Regions from separate parts of the Mycobacterium lentiflavum genome, predicted to be linked through region 3. Evidence: predicted binding sites of a transcription regulator. Region 3 holds the regulator's gene; each other region holds the start of a gene.
The links. Region 3 encodes LexA, which represses DNA repair genes until DNA is damaged. Its sites were predicted from a motif close to CGAACANNTGTTCG; they were not measured.

Region 1 (5,706 bases), 910 kb from region 3:
CGTTCTCGAGGGTGGCGTGCGCCAGGCTGGCGTTGACGTCGGGCCCGTGCACCAGCACGCCGTGCCGGCGCGCATCGGCCACCAGCGACTGCGGTGAATAGAACCCCATCGGCTGGGCGCGCAGCAGTGCGGCGCAGAACGCGGCCGGGTGGTGCAGCTTGAACCACGACGAGTAGAACACCAGCGACGCGAAGGACAGCGCATGACTTTCCGGAAAGCCGAAATTGGCGAACGCTTCCAGCTTTTCGTAGGTCCGGTCGATCACCTCGTCGGTGGCGCCATGCAGTTCGCGCATGCCCTCGTAGAACCTGCCCCGCAGCCGTTGCATCCGCTCGGTCGAACGCTTGGACCCCATGGCGCGGCGCAACTGATCGGCCTCGGCGGCCGAGAAGCCGGCGCAGTCGACCGCGAGCTGCATCAGCTGCTCCTGGAAAAGCGGCACTCCCAGCGTCTTTCGCAATGCCGGTTCCATGGACGGGTGGTCGTAGACGACCGGGTCGATGCCGTTGCGCCGCCGGATGTAGGGGTGCACCGACCCGCCCTGGATGGGTCCGGGCCGGATCAGCGCGACCTCCACCACCAGGTCGTAGAACACCCGGGGCTTGAGCCTGGGCAGGGTGGCCATCTGCGCGCGCGACTCCACCTGGAACACCCCGACGGAATCGGCACGCTGCAGCATCTCGTACACCGCGGGCTCGGAGAGATCGAGGCGGGCCAGGTCGACCTCGACGCCTTTGTGTTCGGCCACAAGGTCTTTCGCATAGTGCAGCGCCGAGAGCATGCCGAGCCCGAGTAGGTCGAACTTCACCAAACCGATGGCCGCACAGTCGTCCTTGTCCCATTGCAGGACGCTGCGATTCTCCATCCGCGCCCACTCCACCGGACACACGTCCGCGATCGGGCGGTCGCAGATCACCATACCGCCGGAGTGAATTCCCATGTGCCGCGGCAGATTCCGGATCTGGTTGGCCAGTTCGAGCACCTGTGGCGGGATGCCATCGACGTCCGCGGCGTCGGCCAGCCCGTTCCAGTGGCTGATCTGCTTGCTCCACGCATCCTGCTGGCCTTGCGAATAACCCAGGGCACGGGCCATGTCGCGCACCGCGATCTTGCTCCGGTAGGTGATGACGTTGGCGACCTGGGCGGCGTAGTCGCGGCCGTATTTGTCGTAGACGTATTGGATGACCTTCTCGCGCTGATCCGACTCGATATCCATGTCGATGTCGGGTGGCCCGTCGCGGGCCGGCGACAGGAAGCGCTCGAACAACAACTCGTTGGCCACCGGATCGACCGCGGTGACCCCCAGGGCGTAACAGACCGCGGAGTTTGCCGCCGACCCCCTGCCCTGGCACAGGATGTTGTTGCACCGGCAGAATCGGGCGATGTCGTGCACCACCAGGAAGTAACCCGGAAACCGAAGCTGGGCAATGACTTTCAGCTCGTGTTCGATCTGCGCATACGCCCGCGGCGCGCCCTCGGGGAGCCCGTACCGGTCACGCGCGCCCGCCATCACCAACTGCCGCAACCAGCTGTCCTCGGTGTGCCCGTCGGGCACGTCGAACGGCGGCAGCTGCGGCGCGATCAATGCCAGTCCGAACGCGCACTGCTCGCCGAGTTCGGCCGCGGCGCTCACCGCCTCGGGCCACTGCGCGAACAGCCGGGCCATCTCCTCGCCGGACCGTAGGTGTGAGCCGCCCAGCGGGGCCAGCCATCCGGCGGCCGACTCCAGCGACTGCCGGGCCCGGATCGCGCCCATCGCCATGGCCAGCCGCCGGCGCGACGGATGGGCGAAATGTGCTCCGGTGGTGGCGACGACGCCGACGCCGACCCGCTGCGCCAGGGCCGCCAGGGTCGCGTTGCGCTCGTCGTCGAGCGGCTGACCATGATGGGTCAACTCGACGCTGACCCGCTGCGCGCCGAACCGGTCCACCAGACCGGCCAGCGCCTCCGCAGCGGCGTCCGGCCCGCCATCGGAAAGCGCTTGGCGGACATGGCCTTTACGGCATCCCGTCAGGATGTGCCAATGCCCGCCCGCGGCTTCGGTCAGCGTGTCGATGTCGAAGCACAGCTTGCCCTTCTCGCCACCGGCCAGATGCGCCGCGGCCAGCTGCCGCGACAGCCGCCGGTAACCCTCCGGGCCGCGGGCCAACACCAGCAGATGCGGGCCGGGCGGATCCGGATTCTCGGTACGGGCCTGCGAAACCGAAGAGGCTACCGACGAAGCGCCCAGCGACAGCTCGGCGCCGAACACGGTGCGCACGTCGAGTTCGGCGGCGGCTTCGGCGAACCGCACCGCCCCGTACAGACCGTTGTGGTCGGTCAGCGCCAGCGCCCGCAGACCCAGCCGGGCGGCCTCCTCGACCAACTCCTCGGGCGTGCTGGCGCCGTCCAGAAAGCTGTACGCCGAATGCGCGTGCAGCTCGGCATACGAAACGGAATGAGCGACCGCCGAGCGGGCCGTCCGGCCACCGTCCGGTGGTCGATAGGCCGGGCGCTTGTGCGAGAAGGGAGCCTCTTGCGCCGGGCCGGATGGGGTGGGCGCGCCGGCATGGCGCGGCTTGCCGTCGAGCAGCCGCTCCAGTTCCGCCCAACTCCGCGGCTCATTGCTGAAGCCCACACCCCACAGTCTATCGAACGCATGTTCGATTTGGTGCGGGGTTGTTAAAGCGGTTGTTAAACGGGTCTTCAACTTCTAAACACAGTCTTAACGGACTGGGACCTACCGCGACGGGGGCGCGGCGACAGATACTGGTACGGGGCAACTAGGGCGGGAACTGAACATGGTACAGCTGACCACGGCATTGGATTCGGGCTTTCGCACCGCGACGGACCCCGACCGGCAGGCAAGTATGGCGACGGGCGCGGTCGCCATTGTCGAGGGCGCGGTGCCGAACCTGGAACGCCTCAAAGCGCTTCTGGCAGAACGCATTCAGTCGATCCCCCGATGCACCCAGGTATTGCGGACGCATCCGTTCAGCGGTGCCCAGCACTGGACCGACGATCCGGGTTTCGACCTCGCCCATCACCTGCGCCGTGTCGCGGTTCCCCGCCCCGGCGATGAAGCCGACCTGTCTCGAGCGATCGCGCACGCCCTGGAACGCCCCCTCGAATTGGACCGCCCGCTGTGGGAGTGCTGGGTCATCGAGGGGCTGCGCGGCAAGTGGGCGATCCTGATGAAGGTCCACCACTACCTCGCCGACGCCACGCCCGCGGCCCACCTTCTCACCAGGCTCTGCGACGACGCCGACAGCGAGATGTTCGCCAATCACGTTGCACCCGAGGCTGATTCGGCGCCAGCCCGGAAGCAGGGCTGGGCCGAGACACTCTGGCGAGCCTCGGCCGCCGCGACCACCGTCACCACCACGCTGGCCGAGGCGGTCTGGTCGGCGGCCCACGCGTCGTCGACCGCCCCGGCGGTCACCATGCGGCGCTACAGCACGGTGCGCGTCCCCCTGGCCGCCGTCGACGCGGTCTGCGGCAAGTTCCGGGTGACCACCAACGACGTCGCGCTCGCCGCGATCACCGAGGGCTTCCGGGCCGTGCTGCTGCACCGCGGCGAACAGCCGCGCGCGGGTTCGTTGTGCACCCCGGAGAAGAGGTATCTGCCTGTCGAGCACGACGATCCGGTGCAGCGGCTGCGAATTGTGCACAGCAGCTTGAACCAGCCCACGCCGGTTCGGCAACACAACAGCATCGTGGACCTGGCAGCAAGCTCCATGCCATTCACGCTGTGCGCCAAAGCAGTTCGATTGGTCATGAGCCGGCTCCCACAACCCGGCATCGTGACGCTGGCCACCAACGCGCCGGGGCCGCGGCACCGGCTGGGGCTGATGGGCGCAACCGTGGAACGCCTGCTGCCGATCCCGCCGACGGCTTTGCGGCTATCCAGCGGAGTCGCGGTGCTGAGCTACGGCGACGAGCTGATCTTCGGGATCACCGCCGATTACGACGCCGCCCCCGAACTCCAGCAGCTCGCCAGCGGCATCGAACGGGAGATGGCGCGTCTGACGGCGCTCAGCCAAGACTCCGTCCTGCTGTTCACCAAGGATCGCCGCAAGCGCCGGGCCCGCGCGCTGCGGGGCAAAGTGTCCCCGAGCCACCCGACCGCGCGAGCGCGCCACTGACCCCACCCGGGCGGCGTTGATCACCGTGAGAGGGTTGGTCAGTGCCAGTATCGGAGCCAGTATCGGAGCCATCGGTCATCATCGACCCACGTCGCCACGACGCGGTGCTGTTTGATCCCGCCCTGGACCCGCCGTCGGCGTTGACAGCGCAACTTGAGCAGGCCGGTGTGCGCACCGGGACCTTCGGCTCGGCCGACGATCTCGGCGGGTTTCGAGCGGGTCGCTGCGTCGTCGTCGCGGCCAACGCGCAGGTGGCCGCGGCCGCGCGCGACGCCGGGTTCGCCTTGGTGATCGAGGACCAAAGCCTCGGGGACGTCACGGTCCGCACCGGGGACCTGCGAATGTCGCAGCTGCCCGACGCGTCGCAGCTCCTCGGCGAGGACCTGCCCGCCCGACGGCCGGCGGTGTTCTTCGACTTCGACGGCACGCTCTCGGACATCGTCAACGACCCGGACTCGGCCCAGCTGGTCGCCGGTGCGGCCGACGCGCTACAGCAGTTGGCCACGCGCTGCCCGGTCGCGATCCTGTCCGGCCGCGACCTCGCCGACGTCACGGCACGCGTCGGCCTGCCCGGTCTCTGGTACGCCGGCAGCCACGGATTCGAACTGACCGCGCCCGACGGCACGCATCACCAAAACGACGCCGCGGCCGCGGCCATACCGGTGTTGGAGTCCGCGGCCGCCCAGCTCCGTGAGCGCCTCGGTTCGATTCCGGGGGTCAGGGTGGAGCACAAGCGGTTTGGCGTTGCCGTGCACTATCGCAACGCGGCGCGAGACCGCGTCGGCGAGGTGACGGCAGCAGTACGCGCCGCCGGTCAGCGCGATGCGCTTCGGGTGACCACCGGCCGCGAAGTCATCGAGCTACGCCCGGATATCGACTGGGACAAGGGGAAGACGCTGCACTGGGTGCTCGGGCACTTGGACGGATCGGCAGCCGTGACACCGATCTTCCTCGGCGACGACATCACCGACGAGGACGCGTTCGATGCGGTGCGCCCGGACGGAATCCCGATCCTGGTGCGGCACAACGACGACGGCGACCGGGCCACCGCCGCGCTGTTCGCGCTGGACAGCCCCGCCGCCGCCGCCGAATTCGTCGACCGCCTGGCGCGGCAGTTGGCCGGCCCCCGCTAGCTCTGCGCGTATTCGACCGCGCCGTCGTCGAGCACGACTCGCCCCGCCTCGGCGCCCTCGGCACCAGAAGCTGTGGTGCGAAAGACCGCCTTGCCCGGCTCGGTGCGCCAGATCAGCGTGGTCAACGTCTCGCCGGGAAACACCGGGGAGCTGAAACGTGAGTCGATCGAGGTGATGTTCGCGGCCTGCCCACCGCCGAGCTCGGCGACCAGCGCGCGGCCCGCCACCCCATAGCTGCACAGCCCGTGCAGGATCGGCTTCGGGAACCCGGCCAACTCCCGGGCGAACCACGGGTCGCTGTGCAGCGGGTTGCGGTCGCCGGAGAGCCGGTAGATCAGCGCCTGGTCCTCGCGGGTGGGCAGGGCGACCTTGATGTCGGGCTCGCGATCCGGGAATTCCGGGGCGATGGGACGCTGACCCGGTTGTCCACCGAAACCGCCCGCGCCACG
Region 2 (5,706 bases), 140 kb from region 3:
CTCGGGCAGCATGCCGGTGTCGCTCTCGGCGGTGCAGGTCACCTGCTCGGAGAAGGTGGCCACGGCGTGCTCGATCGTGACCAGATGTGAGGCGCCGAGCACCGCGAGCCGCAGCGCGCCGCCGTCGGGATGTCGCAGCGCATGGCTGGCCAGCAGCGGGGGTTCGGGCGCGTTGAGGGCAAGCCGCAGCCTGCTCCCGGACACGTCGGCCGGAGCTACCGCGAGCCGATAGAGCGGCACCGCGCGGACCTACGGGCTGCCCGGCGTGGGCGCCGGGTAGACGGTGAGCTCACCCGGCGAGACCGGCTTGCCCGTCGAGACCTCCCAGGGCGTACCGGGTGCCCAGCGCTCGAAAGACAGCAGCGCGGTCTCGTCGGCGTTGGCACAGTCGACGAACTCCATCTCGCCACCGGCGGGCAGGCCCGTCGTGCCCTCGGTCGTGTACGACGCGCGACCCCGTTCCGTTTCGTGAAACGCGATCCCGTCGACCAGGTACTGATCGCCGGGCTGCAAGGTGACGTCCTTGCGGGTGACCCACATGACGAGCTCGAGGCGTCCGTCGTCTTCTTCGACGGCGAACCAGGTGGGCAGGTCGCCGCCCTCCAGCAGGTGCTCCCACCACACGAACGGTCCCTCGCGGAACGTCACCGACCCGCGGACCACGTAGTCGACACCGGCATAGCTGACGATGGCGCCGGGGCCCAGCTGCCGGGGCCCGAACTGCGGCATCGCGTCGGAGGCCAGGGGATCGCGGCGCCCGCGAGGCTGCGCCGCCGCCTTGGGACGTTTCAAGGCGATGACAAGTACGACGATGGACGCGACGAACAGCACCGCGGCCAGCACCACCAGCACTGTTCCCACGTAAACCCTCCCGTCGCCGCGGCGGTGGAGCGAACGTTGGCTTAAGTTAACAGCTTTTGCCGGGTCCGGAGGCGTGTCCTGCTCCGTGCCGTCCGACTCGACCGCTACGCTATCGAACAGCTGTTCGGGCCACAGTATTTTCAAAAGTGGAGGTTGGAGCATGCGGGTGATGGGCGTCGACCCCGGACTGACCCGATGCGGGCTGTCCGTGGTGGAAAGCGGGCGCGGCCGAACTATCGTCGCGCTGGATGTCGACGTGGTCCGTACCCCGTCGGCTGACGCGCTGCCCCAACGACTGCTGGCCATCAGCGACGCCGTCGAGTACTGGCTGGACACGCACCGTCCCGACGTCATCGCGATCGAGCGGGTGTTCGCGCAGCACAACGTATCGACCGTGATGGGCACCGCGCAGGCCGGCGGGGTGATCGCGCTAGCGGCGGCCAAACGCGAAATCGGCGTGCACTTCCACACGCCCAGCGAGGTGAAGGCCGCGGTCACCGGCAACGGCACCGCCGACAAAGCTCAGGTCACCGCGATGGTCACCAGAATCCTTGAGCTGCAAGCCAAACCGACGCCGGCCGACGCGGCCGACGCGCTGGCACTGGCCATCTGCCATTGCTGGCGGGCTCCGATGCTGGCCCGGATGGCGGCGGCCGAGGCGATGGCCGCCGAGGCGCGTCAGGCCTACCGCGCCAAGTTGGCCGCCAAGGCCAAGGCCGCCAAGGCGGGGGCGGGCCGATGATCGCCTCAGTGCGCGGTGAGGTAATCGAGGTGGCACTCGACCATGTGGTAATCGAAGCCGCCGGTATCGGCTACCGGGTGAACGCGACACCGTCGACGCTGGCCACGCTGCGGCACGGCAGCGAAGCCCGCCTGATCACCGCGATGATCGTTCGCGAGGATTCGCAGACGCTGTACGGGTTCGTCGACAACGAGACCCGCGACCTGTTCCTGACGCTGCTGTCGGTGTCCGGCGTCGGGCCGCGGCTGGCGATGGCGACCCTGGCCGTGCACGACGCCGCGGCATTGCGCCAGGCGTTGTCCGACGGCGACGTCGCCGCGCTGACCCGGGTGCCCGGCATCGGCAAGCGCGGCGCCGAGCGCATGGTTCTCGAGTTGCGCGACAAGATCCATTTGGCCGGTACGCCCGCGGCGACACCGGCGGGCGCGGGTCTCAATGGCCACGCGGTGCGGGGCCCGGTGGTCGAGGCGCTGATCGGCCTGGGCTTCGCGGTCAAGCAGGCCGAGGACGCCACCGACAGCGTGCTGGCGGCCAGTCGCGAAAAAGGCGAGCAGGCAACGACTTCCGACGCGTTGCGGGCCGCGCTGTCGTTGCTGGGTAAGACCAAATGAGCGACGAGGATTCCGCGGATTACGCGGATCGCGACCTGTCTGCGGCGCTGACCGTCGGAGAGGGCGACATCGACGTCAGCCTGCGGCCCCGCTCGCTACGCGAGTTCATCGGCCAGTCCCGAGTCCGCGAACAGCTGCAGCTGGTCCTCGAGGGCGCCAAGAACCGTGGCGGCACACCGGATCACATTCTGCTGTCCGGCCCGCCGGGGCTGGGCAAGACGTCGCTGGCGATGATCATCGCCGCCGAGCTCGGGTCCTCGCTGCGGGTGACTTCGGGCCCGGCCCTGGAGCGCGCCGGCGACCTGGCCGCGATGCTGTCGAATCTGGTCGAGCACGACGTGTTGTTCATCGACGAAATCCACCGCATCGCGCGGCCGGCCGAGGAGATGCTCTACCTCGCGATGGAAGACTTCCGGGTCGACGTCGTGGTGGGCAAAGGCCCTGGGGCAACATCGATTCCGCTGGAGGTGGCGCCGTTCACGCTGGTCGGGGCTACCACCCGGTCCGGCGCGCTGACCGGTCCGCTGCGGGACCGCTTCGGTTTCACCGCGCACATGGATTTCTACGAGCCGGGCGATCTGGAGCGGGTGCTGGCCCGTTCGGCCGGGATCCTCGGCATCGAGCTGGGCGCCGACGCCGGTGCTGAGATCGCCCGACGATCGCGCGGCACGCCACGGATCGCCAACCGCCTGCTGCGCCGGGTCCGGGACTTCGCCGAGGTGCGCGCCGACGGGGTGATCACCCGCGACGTCGCTAAGTCCGCGCTGGAGGTCTACGACGTCGACGAGCTCGGGCTCGACCGGCTGGACCGGGCGGTGCTGTCGGCGCTGACCCGCAGCTTCGGCGGCGGCCCGGTCGGGGTGTCGACGCTCGCGGTGGCGGTCGGGGAGGAGGCGACCACCGTCGAGGAGGTGTGCGAGCCGTTCCTGGTGCGTGCCGGGATGATCGCGCGGACGCCGCGCGGGCGGGTGGCCACCGCGCAGGCCTGGACCCATCTGGGTATGTCACCACCGGCCGGGGTCTTGCAACCCGGGCTGTTCGAGTAGGAGCGAGCGCGAGCGCGGCGTGCCGGTTGAAAGGGGCGCACCGCCCGCTTGCGGGGGAGGGTCGCGACCGTCAACGTAGGAGGCGTCATGATCACCGCCGGACTGGCATTCGCCGCGCTCGCGGCGTTGTTGCACGTGTACATCTTCACGATGGAGTCGTTGACCTGGACCTCGCCCCGTACCCGAGCGACCTTCGGTACGACGCCCGAGGAGGCCGAGACCACCAAGCTGCTGGCCTTCAATCAGGGCTTTTACAACCTTTTCCTGGCGATCGTCGCCGGCATCGGGACCGCTGAGATCGCGATGGGACATCGGGCGGTGGGTGCCGCGCTCGTCTTCGCCGGGATCGGATCCATGGCCGCGGCCGCGGTCGTCCTGGTGGTGTCGGCGCCCGACAAGGCCAGGGCCGCCGTGACGCAGGGCATCTTCCCGTTGATCTCGATTGTGCTACTGGTCCTCGGCCTGGCTTCGTAACACAAGGAACACCGGTCACACTGGTCACGGCAGAACCCCTGGGCGGGGCGGCCAGGGGTTACAACCGCGAATTGCAGGGGTATCCACGCGGTGCTGAAGTAGTCCGGCGTCAATAGGGGGATGCAATGAAGTACGCACAAGACGGCCATCCGGGCAGGCTGTGGATGCCACGCTCCCGCGGGGCGGTTTGTGGGTTGATCCTGATCGTTCTTGGTGCTTGGGGTGCGTTGATACCGTTCGTCGGTCCGCACTTCAATTTCGCCTACACACCAGACAAAGAGTGGGCGTGGAGCACGGCTCGGGGCTGGCTCGAGGTATTGCCCGGCGGCGTCACCGTGCTCGGCGGCGTGCTGCTCGTCTTTTCCGGGAATCGGGTCACCGGGATCGTCGGCGGTTGGCTGGCCGTGCTGGCCGGCGCTTGGTTCGTGATCGGTAGCGAGGTCGCTCCGATGCTCGGAATCGGGTCTGCCGGAGATCCGATCGCGGCAACGGATCGCAAGCGCGCCGTGCTGGAGATTTCATACTTCTCCGGTCTGGGTGCCTTGATCGTCTTCGTGGGCGGCATCGCGCTGGCGCGCCTGGCGGTTCGACTGGCCAGTGACATCGAAGCCCTCGCCCGGGTGCGTTCGGCGGCGCCGGTGGCCGGCGAGCCCGTCTACATGTCGGGGTTGGAAGAGCCGCACCGTGAGGTGGAGCCGGACGCCCTGACTGCTCCGCGGGTGGGGTCGCCGGACGGCTCGAAGACCGGCGGATGGCGCAAGCAACGCGCGGGCGCCGCGCCCGCGGCCGGCGCGAATTACCTGCGCTGGCCGCATCCTCAGAGCTAGGGGACCAACACAACAGTTCGCCGGCCCTGACGGGCCGGCGAACTGTTGTGCCTAGAGCAGGCCGAGCAGGCGTAGGTCGCTGACGTACTTGGCGATGATCGGCGCGCCGATGTGCGGAATGTCCTTGTCGGGGCCAATTTTGGCGTCCTGGACGGCCGCCCGGAACCGGTCGGTCGGTGCCATCGACCCACGAATCGGGTGCTCCGGCTTCTGGTAGTTGTGCAGCAGCGGCAACAGCGAAGCGTTGCGCTGCTTTTCGGGCAGGCCGCGCAGGGCGGTCTCGAACCGCAGCAGCCAGTCGCCGTAATCGTCGATGCGCTGGATCGCGGTGCCGGCACCCTCGGTTGGGGAGATCAGCCAGTCGACGAACTCGTCCATCCCGATGCCGTCGTCGTACGGGTTCATCACGTGGTAGGTCTGGAAGCTCGTCTTGCCGTCCAGGTTCTGCGCGCCCAGCGTCGAGATGGCTTCGGCGATGAACTCCACGGGCAGGCCGTCGTAGTGCGCCCGCTGCCTATTGCCGTCGGTGTCGCGCTCGTAGAACGAGCCCGGCGCGATGCCGGTGGCCACCAGGCTCAGCATCATGCGGGTGAACATGTCCGGCACGTTGAGCTGCCCGGCGTAGGTGGTGTCGGCCAGGATCATGTCGCAGCGGAACACCGCCACCGGCAGGCCACACAGGTCGTTGGCCTCGCGCAGCAACACCTCGCCGGCCCACTTGCTGTTGCCGTAGCCGTTGGCGTAGCTGTCGTTGATCTGCCGGGTCGCACTGATCTGCCGGATGTCGGCGTCCTCGGTGAACTGCCCGGGCTTGATCTGGTCGCCCACCCCGATCGTGGACACGTAGGTGTAGGGCTTTTGCTTGCCGGTCAGCGCGATGCGGATCAGCTCCGCGGTGCCCAGCGCGTTGGGGCCGAACAGCTCGCTGTACGGCAGCACGTGGTTGACCAGCGCCGCCGGGTCGACGATCAGGTCGACGGTGTCGGCCAGCCGCTGCCAGGTCGCCGCGTCCAGGCCGAGGTCGGCCTCGCCCTTGTCGCCGGCGATGACTTCGAGGTGATCGGCCGCCAGCTCCTGGTAGTGCGCCAGCAGCTTGGGGTCGCCGCTATCGAACGTCTTGTCCAGCCGGTCCCGTGCCTCCGCGT
Region 3 (5,706 bases):
TAGCCGGCGCCTCAAGTGCGGTCGGCGCATGTGCATTGGCGACGCGGAGCGCGTAATCACCGGGCGTCGGCGTGTCTTGAGGCCGGATCGGTCGCGACTCGATCGTCGTCCTGCATCATTTCGACATCGGAGCGGTCTCCGTTTTCGTAATATTCGCGAATTGCCTTCGTATTTCTTGTTCGCTGGAGCAAAGTTATGCGAGCCCGGCGATAATACGAGCTCGGTGGGGTTCGTCACCCGCGTTTGGGGCACCAACCGCTCGCAGGGGCCGCAGGGTACGGGCATGGCCATACAAAAGGGCATATCCGTCGGCTGGGAGGCGTGGTGAACGGGAAGAGAGGTCACGTGCGCAGGCTCGCTGGTCGGGCGCTCGTCAGCGTGGCGACCACAGCGTTGGCCATCGTGCTGCTGGCACCTACCGTGTCAGCCTCTCCGATCGGTGACGCCGAAGCCGCAATCATGGCCGAGTGGAGCAAGGCCGGCGGCGACACCTCTCCGCTCGGTCCCCGCAAGGGCGACGTCTACCCCGTCGCCGACGGCTTCGCGTGCGATTTCGACGGCGGCAAGTTCTTCTTCACCACCGCCACCGGCGCGAAATTCATCTACGGGCCGATCCTGGAAAAGTACGACATGCTGGGCGGTGCGGCCGGCGGCGATCTGGGCTTTCCGACCATCAACGAGGTGCCCGGACTGGCGGGCCCGGACAGTCGAGTGGCGACGTTCTCGGCCAGCGACAAGCCGGTGATCTACTGGACGCCCGATCACGGCGCGTTCGTCGTGCGCGGCGCCCTGAACGCCGCCTGGGACAAGCTCGGCAGCTCCGGCGGTGTCCTCGGCGCCCCGGTCGGAGATGAGACCTACGACGGGGAAGTGTCCTCGCAGAAGTTCAGCGGCGGCCAGATCTCCTGGAATCGCAAAACCAAGGAATTCACTACCGAGCCGGCGAATTTGGCCGAGCAGCTCAAGGGCTTGCAGGTAGCGATCGATCCCACCGCGGCCATCAATATGGCCTGGCGCGCGGCCGGCGGCGTCAACGGTCCGCTGGGCGCCAAGCAGGGCGGTCCGAATCCCATCGGCGGTGACGGCATTGTCCAGAACTTCGCCGGCGGCAAGGTGTTCTTCAGCCCGGCGACCGGTGCGAGCGCCCTCGAAAGCGACATCCTGGCGAAGTACGAGTCGGTCGGCGGGCCGGTCAATAGCGACCTGGGTTTCCCGACCGCCAACGAGTCCGACGGCGGCGTCAGTCCCAACAGCCGAATCGCCACCTTCTCCGGGGCCGACAAGCCGGTCATCTTCTGGACCTCTGACCACGGCGCCTTCGTCGTGCGGGGGGCCATGAAGGCCGCCTGGGACAAGCTGCGTGGTCCCACCGGAAAGCTGGGCGCGCCGGTCGGCGATCAGACCGTCGACGGCGACGTGATCTCGCAGAAGTTCACCGGCGGCAAGATCTCCTGGAACCGCGCGAAGAACACCTTCTCCACGGACCCGGCCAACCTGGCTCCGCTGCTGTCCGGCCTGCAGGTGTCGGGGCAGAACCAGCCGAGCGGTTCGGCGCTGCCTGCGCACGCCAAGAAGTGGTTCACCTGGAGCTGGTGGTACCTGTTCGCCCTGGTTCCGCTGGTGATTCTGGTGCTGCTGGCGGTGTTCGTGGCGTTGCGTTGGCGCCGGCACCGCGCCGGTCGCAACACCGCACCCTACGACCTGGAGCGCGACGTCGACGTCGGCGGCTACCAGGACACGGGCGAGCCGCACTGGGGTCCCGACTACGCCGACGGCTCGCCCGAGCACATGGCGTTCACCGACACGCACGAACCGGATCACCGCGACGACGAACACGCGCTGCTGGCCAGGTGGCCGCACTCACCAGAAACTGCCGAAATGGACGAAGACGGTGGGTATGACGAGCCGTCGCATCCCTTGACCGAGGAGGAATGGGATGAGTTAGCGGTCGACGAGCGGGATCCCGACTCGGTCGACACCGATTCCATCCCCGTCGTGTCGGCCGACGATCTATCCGACGCCGGCTACGGCGATGAGCTGCCGGAAGCCGGCTATCCGGATAGTCCCGACGTGCCCGAACGCGCGTACCCGGACGTCGTCGTGGACGACGAGTACGCCGACGCGGCCGGCCCGGAAGCCGCCTATCTGCCGGAAGCCGGCTATCTGCCGGAAGCCGGCTATCCGCCGGAAGGCGGCTATCCCGAGGCCGGTTATCCCGAACTCCTCGACGAGGACGCCGCTTACCCGGAGGCGGGCTACCCGCGCGCCGACGAGGAAGAGGCCCGCTACCCCGATGTCGCCGTCCCGCACACCCCGCCGGATCTTGCCGGCGCCGGCGGTGCCGCGTCCGGTGCTGCCGCCGCCGGTGGGGCAGCGGCGGGTGGGCCCGCAGCGAGTCTTGCGGCCGCGCTCGGTGCTGCGTCCGGCGTCGCGCCGAGAGCGGCGGGGCGGCACGCAGCCGCGGATGCCGACGACGAGGCGGACCTGGTGCCGGTCGCGGCGATCGGGGCATTAAGTCCGGCCGGGCGCCCCACGATCCACCTGCCCTTGGAAGACCCGTATCAGATACCCGACGGCTACCCGATCAAGGCGAGTGCGCGCTTTGGCCTGTACTACACGCCGGACAGCGACCTCTACCACGACACGCTCGCCGAGATCTGGCTGTCCAGCGAGGAAGCCGCACTGCTCAACGGCTTTACGAAAGCCGACTGACGCCGTAGCTACCGGCGCCTATACCTTGCGGATCACCGTCACGACCTTGCCGAGCACGGTCGCCTCATTACCGGGTATGGGATCGAACGCCGGGTTGTGCGGCATCAGCCACACCTGACCGCCCGCGCGCTTGAACGTCTTGACGGTTGCCTCACCGTCGAGCATGGCGGCGACGATGTCGCCGTTGTCGGCGACATTCTGCTGCCGCACCACCACCCAGTCGCCGTCGCAGATCGCGGCTTCGACCATGGAGTCGCCGACCACCTTGAGTAAGAACAGCGTGCCCTCGCCGACCAGCTCGCGGGGGAGCGGGAAGACGTCCTCGACGGCTTCCTCGGCCAGGATCGGTCCACCGGCCGCGATGCGCCCGAGCACGGGGACGAACGCGGGTTCCGGCAACGCGTCGGACCCGGCGACCTCGGTGGCCGGCGCGGATGCCACCGCCTCGTCGGCGCCGCGGACATCGACGGCCCGGGGGCGGTTCGGGTCCCGGCGCAGATATCCCTTGCGTTCGAGGGTGCGCAGTTGGTGGGCCACCGAAGAGGTAGACGTCAGGCCGACCGCGTCACCGATCTCCCTGATGCTCGGCGGGTAGCCACGGGTGGTCACCGACTCCCGGATAACATTCAAGATGGTGCGTTGCCGCTGGGTAAGCGATGAATCCACGGGATGCAGGCGGCCGTCTGGACCGGCCGCCGAGGTGTCGTTGCTGTCGCTCATGGCACTGAATGTAGCCCCCTTGAACCCAAGAATCAAACATGTGTTCGACTGGCGTGTCATGGCCATTCACATGGTGGCTAAAGTCCCTAGAACGGCTGAATCACACGTGTGTAACTTTTGCGTACACCGGGTATCTGTGCTCCATGGCAGGGATAGCGACCGGCAGCAGTTGTCGGTGGCGTGGTCTAGCGTTTTGCTCGTGCGACACGCTTCGCTCAAATGTTCGGATTTCGAACACACGAGCGATAGTGTCGAACACACGAGCGAGGATTTAGACGACCGGAGGAACGCACCATGACGCTTATGCACACAGTCTCACCGCGGACCAGCAACATGCGGCGCCCCAGCGATGGGCTGGTCGCACGGCCTCGCTATGACGTCGCACGGCTTCGCTACGAGCAGGAGCGCGTGCTGCGGTCGCGTCGGTCCGTGCCGGCGCGGCCGGCCGGAGCGCCGATGCGCTACCGCGGTACCGGCGTGTCGATGTCGCAAGCACCGCATCGCCGCCGCCCGGTCACGCTGGGGACGACGGTCGGTCTGGCCCTGATGGCCGGAGTTATCACGCTCTGGCTGGGGCTCATCGCGAATCTCGGTCAGATCGCCAACGGCGACTCCGGCGCCGCGGCCGCTCCCGTTCCGGACCGGCTGTCGGTCGTGCAGGTCGAGCCGGGCGAATCACTTCAGGATGTGGCGCACCGGGTCGCGCCGGAAGCGCCGGCCCGCCAGGTCGCCGACCGCATCCGCGAACTCAACAACCTGAGCTCTCCGGCGCTGGCCGCCGGTCAGACGCTGATCGCGCCGGTCGGCTGACCGCAGCCGCATATCGCGAAAGCCCCTGTACGCCAAGGCTCCTCGGCCCTCCCGTCGGTGATCGCGGGTGCGTTGTGGCTACGTTGGCCCGCCGGGGGGAGCGCACGGGTACGCTCGGAGTGTTCTTCCGAGACGCCGGCCCAGCGAAGGAGCGGTCATGCATTGCCCGTTCTGCCGCCATCCCGACTCCCGGGTGATCGACTCCCGGGAAACCGATGAAGGCCAAGCCATTCGGCGCCGCCGGTCCTGCCCGGAATGCGGGCGACGGTTCACCACCGTAGAAACCGCGGTCCTGGCCGTCGTCAAACGCAGCGGTGTCACCGAGCCGTTCAGTCGCGAAAAGGTCATCAAAGGCGTGCGCCGCGCCTGCCAGGGCCGCCAGGTGGACGAGGACGCGCTGAATCTGCTCGCCCAGCAGGTCGAAGACACGGTGCGTGCCGCCGGCTCGCCGGAGATTCCCAGTCACGAAGTCGGCTTGGCGATCCTCGGCCCGTTGCGTGACCTGGACGAGGTGGCCTATCTGCGCTTCGCCTCGGTATACCGGTCCTTTTCGTCGGCCGACGATTTTGAGCGCGAGATCGCCGCGCTTCGCAAGCACCGCAAAGTATCGACACCGAGCTGACCCCGATGTCCCCGGACGTGCATCCCGATCTCGAGGCGCTCGCGCCGCTGCTCGGCACCTGGGCCGGCCGCGGTTCGGGCGAGTATCCGACGATCCAGCCCTTCGAGTATCTCGAGGAAATCGTGTTTTCCCATGTGGGCAAACCGTTTCTGGCCTACGCGCAAAAGACCAAAGGTACCGCCGACGGGAAGCCGATGCATGCCGAGACCGGCTACCTTCGGGTGCCGCAGCCCGGTCACGTCGAGATGGTGCTGGCCCACCCCAGCGGTGTGACCGAAATCGAGGTCGGGACCTACCGGGTGACCGGCGGCGTCATCGAAATCGAATTGGCCACCACGTCGGTTGGTTTGACCCCGACCGCCAAAGAGGTTTCCGCGCTCGGTCGAACCTTGCGGATCGACGGCGACCAGCTTTCCTACTCGGTGCGGATGGGTGCGGTCGGCCAACCCTTGCAGCATCATCTGTCTGCGCAGCTGCAGCGCAGGTGCTGAATCTCAATCAAGTTGTGTCACACCGTCGTTGACGACGCGGCCGGCGACCCGGGTCCAGCCCTCGGGACTCCACCCGGTTTCCAGCATCGATCCCTTGCCCTGGATGATGCTCAGGTCGCGGCAGAGATGGTCGGTGATCCGCATGGCTGCCGAGCCGGTCGCTTCGTCTTCTGGCACACCGAGATTCGCGACGAACATCCGGGAACGCAGTGTCCCGGCGGATTGATCGATCCAGGCCCACAGGTAGTGCGCGGTGTCGTCGGAAAACTCGCTGGGGTTGGCCGCGAGAACCTGGTCAACGGACTCGAATTCGTGAAAGAGCAACCCCGGGCCCCATTCCGGGCGGGCGTG

Region 1: the regulator LexA is predicted to act here: its motif matches at 2,632-2,645, upstream of MJO58_RS05615 (error-prone DNA polymerase).
Region 2: the regulator LexA is predicted to act here: its motif matches at 975-988, upstream of ruvC (crossover junction endodeoxyribonuclease RuvC).

The regions. Positions count from the first base shown of each region.
Region 1 covers NZ_CP092423.2:1,145,821-1,151,526, reverse strand. Annotated here, with positions in the region: gene MJO58_RS05615 (error-prone DNA polymerase) at 1-2,617, opposite strand, end outside; gene MJO58_RS05610 (wax ester/triacylglycerol synthase domain-containing protein) at 2,781-4,124, shown strand; gene otsB (trehalose-phosphatase) at 4,166-5,257, shown strand; gene MJO58_RS05600 (MaoC family dehydratase) at 5,254-5,706, opposite strand, start outside.
Region 2 covers NZ_CP092423.2:2,197,516-2,203,221, forward strand. Annotated here, with positions in the region: gene MJO58_RS10600 (DUF2617 family protein) at 1-240, opposite strand, end outside; gene MJO58_RS10605 (DUF4178 domain-containing protein) at 250-861, opposite strand; gene ruvC (crossover junction endodeoxyribonuclease RuvC) at 1,022-1,603, shown strand; gene ruvA (Holliday junction branch migration protein RuvA) at 1,600-2,214, shown strand; gene ruvB (Holliday junction branch migration DNA helicase RuvB) at 2,211-3,260, shown strand; gene MJO58_RS10625 (DUF1304 domain-containing protein) at 3,348-3,734, shown strand; gene MJO58_RS10630 (hypothetical protein) at 3,860-4,561, shown strand; gene car (carboxylic acid reductase) at 4,613-5,706, opposite strand, start outside.
Region 3 covers NZ_CP092423.2:2,053,812-2,059,517, forward strand. Annotated here, with positions in the region: gene MJO58_RS09815 (LGFP repeat-containing protein) at 346-2,712, shown strand; gene lexA (transcriptional repressor LexA) at 2,731-3,432, opposite strand; gene MJO58_RS09825 (LysM peptidoglycan-binding domain-containing protein) at 3,727-4,242, shown strand; gene nrdR (transcriptional regulator NrdR) at 4,400-4,864, shown strand; gene MJO58_RS09835 (peroxynitrite isomerase) at 4,870-5,355, shown strand; gene MJO58_RS09840 (PhzF family phenazine biosynthesis protein) at 5,359-5,706, opposite strand, start outside.